Regions from separate parts of the Streptomyces sp. NBC_01241 genome, predicted to be linked through region 4. Evidence: riboswitches for the same ligand, from Rfam matches in the RefSeq annotation. Region 4 holds a riboswitch; each other region holds the start of a gene.

Region 1 (4,242 bases), 3.8 Mb from region 4:
GGAGATGGCGAGGGTGGCGAGGACGGTACGGGCCACGTTGCGCCGGGGATTCTCCAGCTCCTCCGAGAGGTAGACGGCTGTGGAGAAGCCCTGGGTGATGAAGAGCGCGATCGCCAGCCCGGAGACCACCATCATCGCGGTGACCGTGGAGCTCGTCCCGCTCGACGAGGCGACCGAACCGTGCACCAGCGCGGAGGCTCCGCGCTCGGAGTGCGCGAAGCCGAGAACGGCGACGACGCCGGCCGCGATCACTTCCAGGACGAGGAAGATTCCGGTGATCCACGCGTTGGCGCGCAGGTCCAGGAGGCCTGCGAGGGTGGCGAGCGCCATGACTCCGGCGCCCGCGAGTGGGGTCGGTATCTGCACCACGGGAGCGAGGTAGTCGGCCGTGCCCATGGCGATGACCGGGGGCACGATCATCACGACCAGCAGGGAGAGCACGAAGACGAGCCACCCGGCCAGCCGTCCCGCCATGGTCGACACCATGGCGTACTCACCGCCCGCACTCGGGATGAGGGTGCCCAGTTCCGAGTAACAGAAGGCGACCGCGATACAGAGCAGCGAACCGATGCCGATGGTCAGGGCGGTGTACGTGCCGAGGCTGGAGAACAGGTCCGGTACGACCACGAAGAGTGTCGAAGCGGGCGTCACGCAGGAGAGCGTGAGGAGTGTTCCGCCCACGACGCCGATGGAACGCTTGAGCTTCTGTGGGGTGGGGCCGGTCGCGGGGGCCAGCGCCTGGGGAGCGCTGAGCGTTTCGGTCATCGTGCGATTCCGATCAACAGGTGCGGTGACTGAGCACGGGAGCGGTATCGCCTCCAGACGAGGACGTAGTGAACGTTTTCTTCGCTCCCAGCGCGACATGCAATCCTGACGAGTTTCGCAGGTCAAGAGCTGTTCACCTACGGAATTCGTTGTTTCGGCGAGCCGATACAACGGTTTGTCGTTGAAAGTGCGTCACTCTGCTGGAGATCGACGGGTGCGGGAACCGCAGCGGAATCCGATGGAAAATTTTGCCCGTTTCAGGATCCGGAGAGGCGGGAGCGTCCCGGAGCACCGCGGAGGACGGACGGCAGAGAGCGGAGAACGGCCGACGGCGGACGGCGGAGGGCGCGCGTCGACCGGGCCGTGAGCGCCCGCGCTCCGACTGGGGGTGCGCATCCATGGACTTGGTGCCAGCCTGGATTCATGGCTTGGGCGTCATGGACGACTCGCGGTGTGTTCTCCGGGCATGGTGGCGTGCTGACGGACGAGGTCGGCGTCCTGTCCGGGGACCTGACGGTTCACACGACCTGGGCCGATGACATGGCTCAGGTGACAGTGCAGTACACGGGTGCGATCGACTGGTTCACCATGTCGGGCAGCCCCGTGCCGTGCTGCTCCGAGGACGACAGCCGTCGTCTCCACGACGCGGTGGTGAAGTCCGTTCGTGAAGGAGCGGCGGCCAAGGTTCCCAGGCCACCGCCCAGCAGGCCGGAGTAGGTACCCCTGCCCCCAGGAAGCGACCGAACGGCGGTCCCTGACCGGCGGGTACGGTCCTTCACGAGAGGCCTGCTCGGCCCTCCGTGAACCCGTGAACCCGTCGGCCCTGAACCGCCGCCAGGAGCTCTTGTGCGTCAGTAGGCGCCGAACACGTTGTCGATCGAGCCGTACCTGTCGGCCGCGTAATTGCACGCTGCGGTGATGTTGGCGACCGGGTCGTAGCTGTCCATCGACGTGCCGGGCACGTGGTAGGCGCGGAACGTCGGGTCGATGATCTGCAGGAGCCCCTTGGACGGCGTTCCCTTGGCGGCGTTCGAGTCCCAGTTGTTGATGGCCCGGGGGTTACCGGAGGACTCGCGCATGATGTTGCGGTGGATGCCGTCGTAGCTGCCGGGTATGCCGTGCTGGGCCATGACGGCCAGCGACTCCTTGATCCAGCCGTCCAGGTCATTGGTGTACTTGGCGGGGGCGGCGGCAGTGGTCGACACCGCGACGGTGTTCACGGCCGATACGCCGGTGGACGTGCCGGCCACAGCCTTGGCGCCGATGGTCAGTTTCATGCCCGGGTGAATCAGCGTGGGGTCGGCACCGATGGTCTCTCGATTGTCCGCGTACAGCTTCTGCCAGCCACCGCTTACGGAATGCCCCTTCGCGATCTTGGAAAGGGTGTCACCCGCGATCACGGAATAGATGGTGGGCGCGGCCTTCTGGGCGGAGATTTCCTTGGCGACGGCGGCCGGTGCCGTGGCCTTTGCGGTGGCAGCCTGGGCCGGCGCGGCCGAAGCGAATCCGGCGCAGACCAGCGGCAGCACGAGGGCGGCTCCGCCCGTGGTCGCGGCAATGAAACCGCGGGTCCGCGAAGTGGGCTTGCGACGACGATACTCACCCGTTGTGGGCATGGCGAATTCCTCTCCGTCGCCTACGAGGTGAGCTGTCGGGTTCAGGCTGGAGATGCCTGGCCGCATGCAATTGCGACTTCACCCCGAGCCATACCGGATACCGGTTCGGCGGCTTACCTGGGTCCCCCGCTCCTGCCGTACGTGAGTGGGTTGGTCGGATTCTCGGACGGCGGCAGGATTCGGCGTTCCGTCCGGATTGACGGTGACCGTAGGCGAGAAATGCCGAAGGGAACAAGCCCCTATTTTTTGATCACAATTCATTTGCAAGATCGAATCACGGAAGGGGAAGTAAGCCACCTCACATCGCCATGCCAAATTTCCTTGCACAGAAGGGAACCGGGTGACGCGCCACGACATCGCGAGGCCTGAAAGTGACTCACACCACGCAGCTTCAGAAACGGGCATACCGGGCAGCGTCGAGAGATCGCAACTCCCCCCAAATGCCCCTTTGTTGCCCAAGAGCCCATGTCTAACGAAAGCGCACATATAGGACATTTGACTGACTCTTCGCCTGTTCTCGCTCCGGTGCACCACCGTCGGGCCCGCCACACCCGGCAGGACCGGCCTCCGATCGCTCGCGCCACTCCCCCGCACGGCATCGAGGCGTTGCCTTCCGCCCGCCTGATCGCTAAGGTTTCGAGCTGTCCTGTTGTCTCCGATAGAGGTGGACGTTGCGCATCTGAGGTTCGCGATCATCGCGCCGTACGACTCCGGTCGTACGCCCGTCACGCAGTAGCAGTGTGTTGTCCTGCCCGTGACCCCGCGTGGATGCGACCTCGGTGCATGAGCCGTCCCTCGATCTTTCGGACCGCCGCACCTGTTCCTGTTCGGTCGCTGCGTGGTGCTCGCATACGAAGCCCCCTTCACCGCGCTCACGACTGCGAGGATCACCATGGCGACACCCACCACCCCCAGTGCCTCCCTCACCTGCTCCGCCCTGTCCTTCCAGTGGCCGGACGGCACGACCGTCTTCGACGGGCTCTCGCTCAGCATCGGCCGGGGCCGCACAGGCCTCGTCGGCAACAACGGCGCGGGCAAGTCCACACTGCTGCGCCTGCTGGCCAGCCTGCTGCGCCCCTCCCAGGGCTCGGTGACCGTCGGCGGCAGCCTCGCCCACCTTCCTCAGAACATCACCCTCGACACGACGCTGCGGGTGGACGAGGCCCTGGGCATCGCCGAGCGGCGCGACGCGCTGCGCGCCATCGAGGCCGGAGATGTGGACGAGAAGCACTTCGAGACGATCGGCGACGACTGGGACGTGGAGGAACAGGCCCTCGCGACACTGGGGTCGCTCGGGCTCGGATACCTGGAGCTGGACCGCACCGTGGGCCAGATGTCCGGCGGGGAGACCGTCCTGCTGCGGCTGGCCGCCCTGCTGCTGGAACGCCCCGACGTCCTCCTGATGGACGAACCGACCAACAACCTCGATGTGTTCGCGCGCCGCAGGCTCTACGACGCCGTCGACAACTGGCGCTCCGGAGTACTGGTCGTGGTCAGCCACGACCTCGAACTGCTCGAACGCGTGGACCGCATCGCCGAACTGCACGCCGGATCCGTGAGCTGGTACGGCGGTGGCTGGTCGGCCTACCAGGAGGCCCTGGCCACCGAACAGGAGGCCGCCGGACGGATGTTGAGGGCCGCGGAGGCCGACGTGCGCCGGCAGAAACGCGAACTGGAGGAGACCCAGGTGAAGCTGGCCCGCCGTCAGCGCCAAGGCAGGAAGGCGGAGGCCGACGGGGGCCTCCCGAAGATCCTCGCCGGCCGCCGGAAGCGGTCCGCGCAGGAGTCCGGGGGCAGGCTTCGCGGCGTGCACGAGGAGCGGCTCAGCGAGGCGCGCGAACGCCGCGAGGAAGCCGCGGAC
Region 2 (4,242 bases), 680 kb from region 4:
TGAACAACATCAAGATCGGGGTCAAGCTGCTGCTCCTGGTCGTCATCCTCGCGCTGGTCTACATCAAGCGGGACGAGGAGAAGGTCGACAAGGGCGCCTTCTCGGCCGTGGGCGGGCTGACGCTCGCCAACATCTTCATCGCCACGCTCTGGACCTGAGAACCGAGGCCGGAGAGCTCGGGCCGGAGAGCTGAGGCCGGGGAACCGAGGCCGGGGAACCGAGGCCGGGGAACCGAGGCCGGGGAACCGAGGCCGGGGAACCGAGGCCGGGGAACCGAGGCCGATGTTCCGAGAGCCGGGGTCCGAGCCGGGCCGGGTTCCGAGGCCTGGGTCCTGAGTCGGCCGGAGTGCGGGGCGGCCCGCGCCCCGGCCGATGGCCGATGGCCGTGCGAATCGCTACGCCGGCCGCACGCTGCCGTAGATCGGCATGTAGTAGATCGACTCCTCGCGCACATTCGCCCCCGGCTTCGGCGCGTGGATCATCATCCCGTCACCCTTGTAGATGCCGACGTGGCTGATGTCGTCGTAGAAGAAGACGAGGTCGCCCGGGCGCAGGTCCGCCGTCGCGACCCGGGTGCCTGTCTTCACCTGGTCCCAGGTGGTGCGCGGGATGTCGACGCCCGCGGCCTTCCACGCCGCCTGGGTGAGCCCGGAGCAGTCGTACGAGGACGGGCCCGTCGCGCCCCAGACGTACGGCTTGCCGATCTGGGCGCGGGCGAAGGCGAGGACCTTCTCCGCCTTGGTGGTGGCGCTGCTGTCCGAGCCGGTGCTCGTGCCCGTACCGGTGCCCGTACCGGTGCCCGTACCGGTGCCCGTACCGGTGCCGGAACCCGCTTCCTTCGCGGCCTCCGCCGCCTTGCGGTCCGCCTCCGCCTTGGCGGCGGCCTGCTGCTTGGCCAGTTCTTCCGCCTTGCGCCGGGCCTCCGCCTCCTTCTTCCGCTCCAGCTCCGCGAGCCGCGCCTTCTCCTCGGCGGTCAGCTGCGACAGCAACGCGCGCGCCTCGCCCAGCTTCTTCTGGACGTCCTGCTTGCTGGTGCGCAGCGTGGTCTGCGTCGTGGTCAGCGTCTCCAGGCTCTGCACCGCCTCGGCACGCTTCTTCGCCGCCTTGGTCTGCTGCGTACGGAAGTCCGTGATCGCCTTCTGCTGCCGGCTGGTCATCCGGTTCATCAGCTGGTTCTGGTCGAAATACGACTGCGGGTCGTCGGCCAGGAAGAAGGTGGCGCTCGGTGCGATGGTGCCGCTGCGGTACTGCGCGGCCGCGTACGTGCCGAGCGTCCTGCGGGCCTCGTTGAGCTGGTCGGCGCGCTTGGCGACATCGTCCAGCAGGGCGTCGACCTTGGTGCGCTGGGTGGCGGCGGCCTCCTTCGCCTGGTTGTACTGCTGGGTCGCGGTGCCCGCCTGCCGGTAGAGGTCGTCGACCTGCTTCTGGACGTCCTCGATGCCGGCTTTCGGAGCGGGGGCGGCCATCGCGCTCTGCGTGGAGAGCAGGGTCACGGACGCCAGTGCCGCCGTCGTGAGCCCGACGGCCGGTGTGGTGGTGCGCACCCGGGTGCGCGGCTTGCGATGCGATGCCAAGGCCGGCATCTCCTTCCGTGGACCGCCTACCGGGTTAGCTGTCGGGTTCGGGCGGAACGGAAGGCTGCCCTACGGTCCGCGTGGGGGACAAGGACCGATTCACCCCGGTACATGCGTGTGGGTCCCCGGTTCCGAACTCCCGCGAGGGCAGCCCGGATTCGGCGTGGGCGCCCGCTCGGCGTGGTTCGCCTCTGGGGGTACGGGCCGCCCGGACGAGCACGCTAGCCAACCCATGGTGCTGCTGTGAAGGTTGATGTTCGATATGCCCGATACATCTTCGTGACCTCGGCGAAGTGGGGCGGCGGGCGCGGACGGGGGGCCCGGAATTCCTGACCGCGAGTGGGCGTCCGCTCTCTTTGTGTGCCCGGCAGGGGGTGGGGCCGGCCCTGCGGTCCGGGTCCGGTTCGGCATGCGGCCGTCGTGTGTCGGTGCGGCGGCCTAGACTCGACAAGCGATGAGCAGCCTCTTTGACGACAGCTTCCTGGCCGGCCTCCAGCACTCGGAGGAAGAGCCCCCGCCGCCCCCCGAGGACTCCGCACCCGAAGCGGTGCCGGAGGACCTCTTCGCGGGCGTATTCGACGGGCCCCCGCCGCCCAGGGAGGCGTACTACCGCGACGGCGCGCACCGCCCCGTCATCGACCCCGCGGCGCTCCTCGACGGGCTGAACACCGAGCAGCGCGCCGCCGTGGTCCATGCGGGCTCCCCGCTGCTCATCGTCGCCGGGGCGGGCTCCGGCAAGACGCGGGTGCTGACCCACCGGATCGCCCACCTCCTCGCCGAGCGCGGGGTGCACCCCGGCCAGATCCTGGCGATCACCTTCACCAACAAGGCCGCGGGCGAGATGAAGGAGCGCGTCGAGCAGCTCGTCGGACCGCGCGCCAACGCCATGTGGGTCATGACCTTCCACAGCGCGTGCGTACGCATCCTGCGCCGCGAGTCGAAGAAGCTCGGCTTCACGTCATCGTTCTCGATCTACGACGCCGCCGACTCCAAGCGGCTGATGGCCCTGGTCTGCCGCGATCTCGACCTCGACCCGAAGCGCTTCCCGCCGAAGTCGTTCACGGCCAAGGTCTCCAACCTGAAGAACGAGCTGATCGACGAGGAGACCTTCGCCGGTCAGGCCGCCGACGGGTTCGAGAAGACCCTCGCGCAGGCCTACGCGATGTACCAGTCCCGGCTGCGCGAGGCCAACGCGCTGGACTTCGACGACATCATCATGACGACGGTCCACCTGCTCCAGGCGTTCCCCGACGTCGCCGAGCACTACCGCCGCCGCTTCCGGCACGTCCTCGTCGACGAGTACCAGGACACCAACCACGCCCAGTACACCCTCGTACGCGAACTGGTCGGCCCGGCGGGCGAGGCCGACGCCCCCGCCGAGCTGTGCGTCGTCGGTGACGCGGACCAGTCGATCTACGCCTTCCGCGGCGCGACCATCCGCAACATCCTCCAGTTCGAGGAGGACTACCCGGACGCGACCACGATCCTGCTGGAGCAGAACTACCGCTCCACGCAGACGATCCTGTCCGCCGCCAACGCCGTCATCGAACGCAACGAGAGCCGCCGCCCCAAGAACCTCTGGACGAACGCCGGCACCGGCGCCCGCATCACCGGCTATGTCGCCGACACCGAGCACGACGAGGCGCAGTTCGTCGCCGACGAGATCGACCGGCTGACCGACGCGGGCGATGCCAAGGCCGGCGACGTCGCGGTCTTCTACCGTACGAACGCGCAGTCCCGGGTCTTCGAAGAGATCTTCATCCGTGTCGGCCTGCCCTACAAGGTCGTCGGCGGAGTGCGCTTCTACGAGCGCAAGGAGGTCCGGGACGTCCTGGCCTACCTCCGGGTCCTCGCCAACCCCGAGGACACCGTCCCGCTGCGCCGCATCCTCAATGTGCCCAAACGCGGCATCGGCGACCGTGCCGAGGCGATGATCGACGCGCTGTCGATGCGCGAGAAGATCACCTTCCCGCAGGCGCTGCGCCGGGTCGACGAGGCGTACGGCATGGCGGCCCGGTCGGCCAATGCCGTCAAGCGGTTCAACACGCTGATGGAGGAGCTGCGCACGATCGTCGAGTCCGGCGCGGGCCCGGCGGTGGTCCTGGAGGCCGTCCTGGAGCGGACCGGCTATCTCGCCGAGCTCCAGGCGTCCACCGACCCGCAGGACGAGACCCGCATCGAGAACCTTCAGGAACTCGCCGCCGTCGCCCTCGAATTCGAGCAGGAGCGGGGAGAGGCCGGCGAGGAAGGCGCGGGCACCCTCGCCGAGTTCCTGGAGAGGGTCGCGCTCGTCGCCGACTCCGACCAGATCCCAGACGAGGACGAGGACGGCTCCGGCGTCATCACGCTGATGACCCTGCACACCGCGAAGGGCCTCGAATTCCCGGTGGTCTTCCTGACCGGCATGGAGGACGGCGTCTTCCCGCACATGCGGGCGCTCGGCCAGGTCAAGGAACTGGAGGAGGAGCGGCGGCTCGCGTACGTAGGCATCACCCGGGCCCGCGAGCGGCTGTATCTGACCCGGGCGGCGATGCGCAGTGCGTGGGGGCAGCCCTCGTACAACCCGCCGTCGCGGTTCCTGGAGGAGATCCCGGACCAGCACCTGGAGTGGAAGCGGACCGGGCCGATGGCGGCCCCGGCCGGACCGACGTCGGGGATCACCTCGTCG
Region 3 (4,242 bases), 1.2 Mb from region 4:
ACCGGTCGAAAGTCCCTTGGTCTTCAGGACCTTCTTCAGCGTGTGGTAGACCTCGGCACCCCAGCGCAGCGCCTCGGAGAAGGACTCCGCGCCGATCGGAGCGATCATGAACTCCTGGATGTCCACGTTGGAGTCGGCGTGCGACCCACCGTTGAGGATGTTCATCATCGGAACGGGCAGCAGGTGCGCGTTCGGGCCGCCGAGGTAGCGGAAGAGCGGCAGGTCCGAGGCCTCGGAGGCGGCGTGGGCAACGGCCAGCGAGACGCCGAGGATGGCGTTGGCGCCGAGCGAGCCCTTGTTCTCGGTGGCGTCCAGGTCGAACATCGCCTGGTCGATCAGCCGCTGCTCGGTCGCGTCGTAACCGACGAGCTCCGGGCCGATCTGCTCGATCACGGCGAGGACGGCCTTCTCCACGCCCTTGCCGTGGTAGCGGTTGGGGTCACCGTCGCGAAGCTCAATGGCCTCGAACGCGCCGGTGGAGGCGCCGGACGGCACGGCAGCACGGCCCGTGCTGCCGTCGTCGAGGCCAACTTCGACCTCGACCGTGGGGTTCCCCCGGGAGTCGAGGATTTCCCGGGCTACGACGACGTCGATGGACGGCACGAGGCATCTCCTTCTGGGATATGACACTGGTTGTGCAGGGTCACTTTGGCCTTGCGACAAGAGCCTAACCGGCCCGGCCCGCTCAGCCGGACGACCGCCCGACCCCTGGGACGAAAAAGGACCCAAGGACGCTCATCGTCGGACAAACCGTCAGAATTTTACTGGTCAGTAACTACAACAGTTGAACGATCACACAGAGCGGAAGCGTCACGCGGGGGTGGTGCGTAGGGGTGACACGCGGGGTGGCACGCGGGGTGGCACGCGACACAGGAAACCCCGGCCCGGCGCATACGGGGGGATGCGCGCCGGGCCGGGGTGCTCGGGGAGGAGAGGCCCTGGACTACTTGGTCAGGTGCAGCTGCTGACCCGGGTAGATCAGGTCCGCGTCCTTGACGATGTCCTTGTTCATCTCGAACAGCCGCTGCCAGCCGCCCTTGACCTTGTGGTCGGCGGCGATCTTGCTCAGGGAGTCGCCGGAGACAACCTTGTACTCGCCGTCACCCTTCTTGACCTTCTGGCCGGTCGGGGTGGTGACGGTCTCCTTCGACTCGGCCTGCGGGGCGGCGGAGCGGTCCGAGCGGTTGGCGGCGGGGGCCTCGGTGCGCTCGGCCTTCTTCGGCTGCGACTGCTGCTTCGGCGCGGCCGGGGCGCTCTGCTGCTTGGTGGCGCCGGAGTTCGAGGAGGAGCCGGTGTCGACGCCCGGGTTCACCCCGTCGTTGCGCAGGTTGCCGGCACCGGCGCAGCCCCAGGCGCCCGGACCCTGCACGGCGAGGAGCTTCTCGGCGGTGGCGATCTGCTGGGCCTTGGTGGCCAGGTCGGCACGGGGGGCGTACTGCGTACCGCCGGCGGCGGCCCAGCTGGACTGCGAGAACTGCAGACCGCCGTAGTAGCCGTTACCGGTGTTGATGGACCAGTTGCCACCCGACTCGCACCGGGCAACGGCGTCCCAGGTGGCGACGGAGGCGGCGGAGGCGCCGGTCGCACCCATCAGCGGAACGGCGACGGCGGCACCGGCGACACCGGCGAGCGTGGCGACACGGACGGCCTTGGACGGGCGGCGGTGCTTGCCCTTGCTGGAAAACAGCATGGAACTTCTCCTCACCGACGCCTACGAGGTGAGCTGTCGGGTTCGGGCCAAGTGAGTTGCCCGGCCGCACGTCCTAGCGCGCGACTTCACCCCAAGCCGGTCCTGATGCGTCTTTCGACGATCGGGCCCGGCGCTTACCTGGGTCCCCCGCTCCTGCCTACGGCGCTTTACGCGTCTCTTCCCTTCGACCGACGGCAGGATTCGGCGTGACGGTCGACGGGGCCCGCGGTGCGAGCGGTTCCGACCGTAAACATAGGCAACCCCCACTTTCAAAGATGGACACATCGGACAATCAGCCCTTACTTGCATGTGAGGAACCATCGTTTTCGCAGGTGGGAGGCGATACGGCCGGAGCCCCCGGGCGCGACACGCCAGTTGACGCAAAGAGACCCATGTCTCACTTACGCATAAGCGGACATAGGCCTCTGAACTGCCCCGATTTTTGGGTCTCTTTTAGTCGATTTTCAGACCGCCCTCATTCGGCCTTCACGCCGAGATCGAGACTCTGGCCAGGGAGAATGAGGTCCGGGTCAGAGCCGACGGCACTCTTGTTGGCCTCGTAGAGCGCGGGCCAGCCACCAGGAACCTTCTGTGCGTCAGCAATCGCCCAGAGATTGTCGCCGGGGCGGACGGTGTACGTGCCGTCGGCGGCCGAGGCGCCCGCGTCGCGTGCGTCGCTGTCGCCACGTGAGGCGTGGCGGCCCGACTCGCGGCCCAGCCCGCCGTCCGCGCCCCGGCTCGCCTCGGAGGCCGGTGCGCCACGGTGCTTGCCACCCGTACGGCCGAGGGAATCGGATGAATCACGCGCATCGGGCACTCCGGGCGCGTCGGAGGACGGGGCGGCCGACTCGGTGGCCGAGGGCCGCGTGGAGGACTCGGCCTTGCCCGTCGACCCGTCGGCACCGCCCGAGCCCTTCGAGCCGCCCTTGCCGTGCGTGGCGCCCTTGCCGTTCGTGGCGCCCTTGCCGTTCGACGGAGTGGCGCCGCCGGACGGGGTCGCCGACGTGCCGTCAGCCGGCTCCGTGCTCTGTGCCGGCTCGGGGGCGGGCGCGATCCCCGGATCGACGCCCGGCAGCGTCCCGTCCTCCGCGAGGCCGGAGATGACCGCACAGCTGGGCCAGGCCCGCGGGCCACGGTCCTCCAGGACCTTCTCGGCCACGGCTATCTGCTGCGCGCGGCTGGCGAGGTCGGCGCGCTCGGCGTACGAAGCGCCGCCGTACGCCTTCCAGGTCTCCTGCGAGAACTGCAGGCCGCCGTAGAAGCCGTTGCCGAGGTCGGCGCTCCACATGCCGCCGCTCTCGCACTCGGCCACCCGGTCCCAGGTCGTGGCGTCGGCCGCGTGCGCGCCGGCCGCACCGAGCAGCGGGATGGCGATGGCCGATCCGGTCACGCCCGCGGCGACGACGATGGCGGGTGCCTGACGAGGGCGACGGTGTCTGCCGTTCGCGGAGCCCATGGGGATGCCTTCCGTGTGACTGACGAGTGACTGGTGAGTCGAACGGTGAACCTAGCGGGACTCGAACGCGCGTCACAAGTCGATGCAGCGCAGATCACGTGAAAGTCACGGAGTTGACGGGACATCACTTCGTGTCGGCGCGGACCCCGGTGTGAACTCCACGGGCAGTGTGCGCAGTCCACGCATGATGAGCCCGCCACGCCACCTCAAATCGGCAGGTTCCACCGCAAGTCGCAGGTCGGGAAGGCGTCTCAGGAGCGTGGCGAGGGCGGTCTGTCCCTCCAGCCGGGCGAGCGGTGCTCCCAGGCAGTAGTGGATGCCGTGCCCGTATCCGAGGTGCTGATTGTCACTCCGCGCGAGGTCGAGCGTGTCGGGGTCCTCGAAGCGTTCCGGGTCGCGGTCGGCGGCGGCGAGGACGACGAGTACGGGGTCGCCTGCCGCGATCTCCTGTCCGCCGAGCGTCAGCGGCTCGGTGGCGAACCGCCAGGTCGCCAGCTCCACCGGACCGTCGTACCGCAGCAGTTCCTCGATCCCGGTCTCCAGCAGCCGGCTCTCGCCCGCGTCGAGGGAGAGTTGCAGCCGCTCGCGCTGTGCGGGGTTGCGCAGCAGGGCGTACACGCCGTTGCCGACGAGATTGACGGTTGTCTCGAATCCGGCGAACAGGAGGATGAAGGCCATGGCCGCGGCCTCGTTCTCGGTGAGATGCTCGCCGTGGTCGCTGGCCCGGATCAGCCCCGAGATCAGATCGTCCCCCGGGTTCTCCCTTTTACGGTGGATCAGTTCGGCGAGATAGCCGCGCATCTTCTTCACCGACCTGGCCACCCCGCCGCGCGGGCCGCCGCCGTGCCGGATCATCATGCCCGCCCAGTCCCGGAAGTCGTCCTGGTCCTCGGGCGGGACGCCGAGCAGGTCGCAGATCGCGTAGATGGGGAGCGGGAACGCGAAGTCGTGGATGAGGTCCGCCTTCCCCTCCGCGATGAAACGGTCGATGAGGCGGTCCGTCAGTTCCTGCACCCGCGGGGCGAACTCGGCGACCCGGCGCGGGGTGAACGCCTTGGAGACGAGGCGGCGCAGCCGGGTGTGGTCGGGCGGGTCG
Region 4 (4,242 bases):
GCGCGCCGCTTCGCTGCGCGACGGCAACCAGGAGCTGATCGCGGCCAACCGCATCGTCGAGAACCTGCCCGCCCTGGCCGACGCGGCCGCCCGGGGCATGTCGGGTGCGGACCTGACCGTTCTGAACGGCACCGACGGCGTCAATGAGATGGCGGCGGGCGTGGTCGGCCAGGGGCTGGCGATCCTCCGCTCCCTGCAGCGCGGCGCGAATCCGATGAAGCCCCCGGCGGTCAACGGGAAGGCCGCTCCCCGTATCACCGACACGAATTGAGGCGGCGGGGTGCGGGGACGCGGGCTGGTCGCCGGGCGCATGGCCGGAGTACCGAGCGAGCGGCGGACGGGTGCCGAGCGGTCGGTGATTCGCTCAGCGGTTCACTCAGTGGCTCAGCGGTTCGCCCGGTGATTCGCCCAGTGATTCGCTCAGTGGTCATGAGCCCGCCGCGCATGCCGTACAGTTGTGTTTACCGACGCGGGGTGGAGCAGCTCGGTAGCTCGCTGGGCTCATAACCCAGAGGTCGCAGGTTCAAATCCTGTCCCCGCTACTGAAAAACCAGGCCCGGCACGCATGCAGCGTGCCGGGCCTGGTTCGTTCCCGCCATGGACTCCCGAAGGGGCAGGTCCGGGCGGTGTGCGAGCTGTGCCACGTACGTACCCCCATCGGCCGACGAGGAGTCGCCGCGCGACTCCGCTCCGGCGAGCCTGGGGTGGGGCGCGGTACCGTCCGCAGCCGTGCGCGTACCGGGCAGGAGACCACAGGTGTGGAAGCGGCTGAAGGGGCGCGGCAGACATGCCGAGGGCGGCACCCGTACCCGGCGGTTCGTCCGTGCGATGCCCGCCGTGATGATTCTCGGCGGGCTGGTGTTCGACTTCCTCACCCCGCCGACCTTCACCGCCATTCCGCTGTTCGTGGCGGCGCCGCTGATCGCCGCGCCGTTCTTCTCGCTGTCCAGGACCATCTGCACCGGCGTCGCCTCGATGCTGGCCGTTGTCGTGCTGCGGCTGTACAGCAACACGCTGCCGGACATCGTGCCGCTGATCGAGCTGCTCACTCTGGCCACCGTCTCGGTCCTCGCGGTCGTGATCAACGGGGTCGTGCGGCGCAGCAGTGAGCAGCTGGCGTCCGCGCGGGTCATCGCGGAGACCGCCATGCGGGCGGTGCTGCCGAAGCCGTCCGACCGGATCGGCGGGCTGCACGTGGCGGCGCGGTACGAGGCGGCGCAGGCGGACGAGTTCGTCGGCGGTGACCTGTTCGCCGTGACGGACTCCCCGTACGGGGTGCGGTTGGTGGTCGGGGACGTACGGGGGAAGGGGCTCGACGCCGTGGAGTCGGTGGCGGTGATCATCGGGGCGTTCCGGGAGGCGGCCGAGCAGGAGCGTTCGCTGGAGGGCGTGGCGCAGCGGCTGGAGCGGGCGCTGGCGCGGGAGGGGACGCGGCGGGGCGGGCTCGACGCGGTCGAGGGCTTCATCACCGCCGTGCTGGCCGAGATCCCGGCCGGGCTGTCCCGGGTGCGGGTCGTCAACCGCGGCCACCCCGAACCGATCCTGCTGCACCCCGACGGGGCGCTGGATGTGCTGGGGCCGACGGTGCCCGCGCTGCCGCTCGGGATGGACCTGGGAGCGTGGCCCGACAGGTCGGACGAGTGGGACCTGCCGGCGGGGGCGACCCTGCTCCTGTACACGGACGGCCTCTCCGAGGCGCGGAACACTGACGGGGTCTTCTACGACCCGGCGGCCCGGCTGCGCGGGCGGATCTTCCCGGGGCCCGAGGAGCTGCTGTCCGCACTGACCGATGACGTACGGCTGCACACGGGGGGTGAGACGACCGACGACATGGCGCTGCTCGCGGTCGTACGTCCCGCGGAGGGGCAGCCGGACCGGCGCAGGACCGTGAAGATCGTCGGTCGCGAAGGGGTGTGACGGGTGGGGCGGGGGCTTCGTGCGAGCCGGGTCGACCTTGGGTGCGGGATACCACCGTACGTAACCGAAGCGCGTCGCTCCGCATAACATTTGACGCAACGTCAGAAATCTGGTGGCCGCTGAGGGTCGATCAACTCATCCCATTCCGCCCGGTTGTGCACCGTAAAGTCCAGGCCAAAGACGTGAACGATCAGTGGGAACAGCTTGGAATCAGGCCCCGGTGTCTATTAACGTTCGATAACGCAGCGCGGTCGTCCCAGCCGTCGTCAGTGGCGGCACCGCGCGCGAGCGCCGAATTCCGCAAGGGAACCGGGGAACCACCTACATGGGGTGAATCGGACACCTGTGTCTCGTGAGAGGCAGAGGAGCCCGTAGGAGACCTTCCTGCTCCGAACCCGTCAGCTAACCCGGTAGGCGAGAAGGAAGGAAAGGAGTGCGCCCCCGTGGCGTCCAACAAGCCTGCCCCCGAGGCTCCCTCTCGGTTCAACCCCGACTTCGGTTCCGACTTCGGCACCGAGTTCGGATCCGGTTCCCACTCCGGCTTCGCTTCCGACTCCCCCTTCGCTTCCGACTCCGGCTTCGGCCCCGACTACGGGACCGCCTCCGACTACGGGACCGGTGGGACGGGAGCGGCGTACGGCACCGAGCCGGGCGGTGACTTCGCCGGTGACTTCGGTGGCGAATTCCGCGTCAACGGCGACGGTGAGCCCGAACGCAGCTGGGACGAGTGGAACCCCACCGAGGAGTCCGTCCGCCCCGTACGCGGCAGGCACCGCGTCGCCAAGCAGCGCAACGGACTTGCCCGTAGCTCCACGGTGCTCGGGGTCGGTGTCATCGCGGCGGTCGGTGCAGGGGGCATGGCCACCGCGCAGAGCAAGCCGCCGGTCTCCATCTCCCTTCCCGATTCCATCGCGGACAAGCTTCCCGACGCCAAGTCCCTTCCCGGCGTGGGTGCTCTGTTCTCCGCGGAGCCCGAAGCCGACAACACCGCTGTCGCCGCCGCTGCCGCACCGCTGACCACCGCCGGCCTCACCACCACCGAGGCCGAGCAGGGCACGGCGGACGCGGGCGAGGCGCTCCGCGCGCGCATCCTCCAGCAGGCGGAGCAGCAGCAGGACGCCGCCGACGCCGAGGCCAAGGCCGCACAGGAGAAGGAGGCCGCGGAGAAGGCCGCCGCCGAGGCCAAGAAGCAGCAGGACGCGGCCGAGGCCAAGGCCGCCGCCGAGAAGAAGAAGGCGGAGGAGGAAGCCAAGGCGAAGGCCGAGGCCCTGCGGCTCGCCAAGCTCGCCGCCAGCTACGCCATCCCGACCTCCTCGTACACGATCACCTCGACCTTCGGCCAGGCCGGCTCGATGTGGTCCTCCGGCTACCACACCGGCCTCGACTTCGCGGCGCCGACGGGTACGCCGATCAAGGCCATACACGGCGGCACCATCAAGTCGGCCGGCTGGTCCGGTTCGTACGGCTACCGCACGGTGCTGGAGCTCGACGACGGTACGGAGCTGTGGTTCTGCCACCAGTCCTCGATCGGCGTGAGCGTCGGCCAGCAGGTCACCACCGGTGAGACCATCGGCCGGGTCGGCGCGACCGGCAACGTGACGGGCCCGCACCTCCACCTGGAGGTCCACACCCCCTCCGGTACGGGCATCGACCCGATGGCCTGGCTGCGCGACAAGGGCCTCACCCCCTGATCCGCAGGCCGCCCTCCCGGTTCTTCCGGGCCGTGTGACCGGAGCGCTCCGCTGCTCCGAGCGATCCCGTGATCCGGTGGACCCGCCGCTGAACTCCGGCAGCCCTGACGCTCCCCCCCGACGTCAGGGCTGCCGGTCCGTCGGAATAGCGGGCGTGCCGGAATCCGTTGATCCATTTATGACTTCTCTTCGTAAGCTGGGCCCTTCCGACCTCCAGGTCTTCCCGCTCGCCCTCGGCGGCAACGTCTTCGGCTGGACCGCCGACGAGGCGCAGTCGTTCGCCGTGCTGGACGCTTACGCCGCGGCGGGCGGCAATTTCATCGACACCGCCGACGCCTACTCCGCCTGGGTCCCGGGCAACGAGGGCGGCGAGTCGGAGACCGTCATCGGAAAGTGGCTCGCGGCCCGCTCCAACCGTTCCGACATCGTCGTCGCGACCAAGGTCGGCGCGCACCCCTCGTACAAGGGGCTCTCCGCCACGAACATCAAGGCCGCGGCCGAGGAGTCGCTGCGCCGGCTCGGCACCGACCACATCGATCTGTACTACACACACTTCGATGACGAGACCGTCCCGGTCGAGGAGATCATCACCGCCCTCGACGAACTCGTGAAGGAAGGCAAGGTCCGGGAGATC

What was found. A riboswitch is a leader RNA that binds a small molecule or an ion and turns the genes downstream of it on or off. The one in region 4 is predicted to bind cyclic di-AMP.
Region 1: another riboswitch for cyclic di-AMP. It lies ahead of OG306_RS37860 (transglycosylase SLT domain-containing protein); the one in region 4 lies ahead of OG306_RS20335 (M23 family metallopeptidase).
Region 2: another riboswitch for cyclic di-AMP. It lies ahead of OG306_RS23480 (C40 family peptidase); the one in region 4 lies ahead of OG306_RS20335 (M23 family metallopeptidase).
Region 3: another riboswitch for cyclic di-AMP. It lies ahead of OG306_RS14665 (transglycosylase family protein); the one in region 4 lies ahead of OG306_RS20335 (M23 family metallopeptidase).

What each region holds. Positions count from the first base shown of each region.
Region 1 is NZ_CP108494.1:8,358,365-8,362,606, reverse strand. It holds gene OG306_RS37870 (APC family permease) at 1-765, opposite strand, end outside; gene OG306_RS37865 (hypothetical protein) at 1,189-1,482, shown strand; gene OG306_RS37860 (transglycosylase SLT domain-containing protein) at 1,617-2,381, opposite strand; cyclic di-AMP (ydaO/yuaA leader) riboswitch at 2,384-2,548, opposite strand; gene OG306_RS37855 (ATP-binding cassette domain-containing protein) at 3,274-4,242, shown strand, end outside.
Region 2 is NZ_CP108494.1:5,225,214-5,229,455, forward strand. It holds gene OG306_RS23475 (hypothetical protein) at 1-158, shown strand, start outside; gene OG306_RS23480 (C40 family peptidase) at 396-1,583, opposite strand; cyclic di-AMP (ydaO/yuaA leader) riboswitch at 1,582-1,748, opposite strand; gene pcrA (DNA helicase PcrA) at 2,029-4,242, shown strand, end outside.
Region 3 is NZ_CP108494.1:3,360,582-3,364,823, forward strand. It holds gene eno (phosphopyruvate hydratase) at 1-603, opposite strand, end outside; gene OG306_RS14665 (transglycosylase family protein) at 944-1,690, opposite strand; cyclic di-AMP (ydaO/yuaA leader) riboswitch at 1,694-1,865, opposite strand; gene OG306_RS14670 (transglycosylase family protein) at 2,166-3,146, opposite strand; gene OG306_RS14675 (cytochrome P450 family protein) at 3,252-4,242, opposite strand, start outside.
Region 4 is NZ_CP108494.1:4,550,024-4,554,265, forward strand. It holds gene OG306_RS20320 (SPFH domain-containing protein) at 1-271, shown strand, start outside; tRNA gene OG306_RS20325 (tRNA-Met) at 469-542, shown strand; gene OG306_RS20330 (PP2C family protein-serine/threonine phosphatase) at 757-1,917, shown strand; cyclic di-AMP (ydaO/yuaA leader) riboswitch at 2,197-2,349, shown strand; gene OG306_RS20335 (M23 family metallopeptidase) at 2,361-3,608, shown strand; gene OG306_RS20340 (aldo/keto reductase) at 3,787-4,242, shown strand, end outside.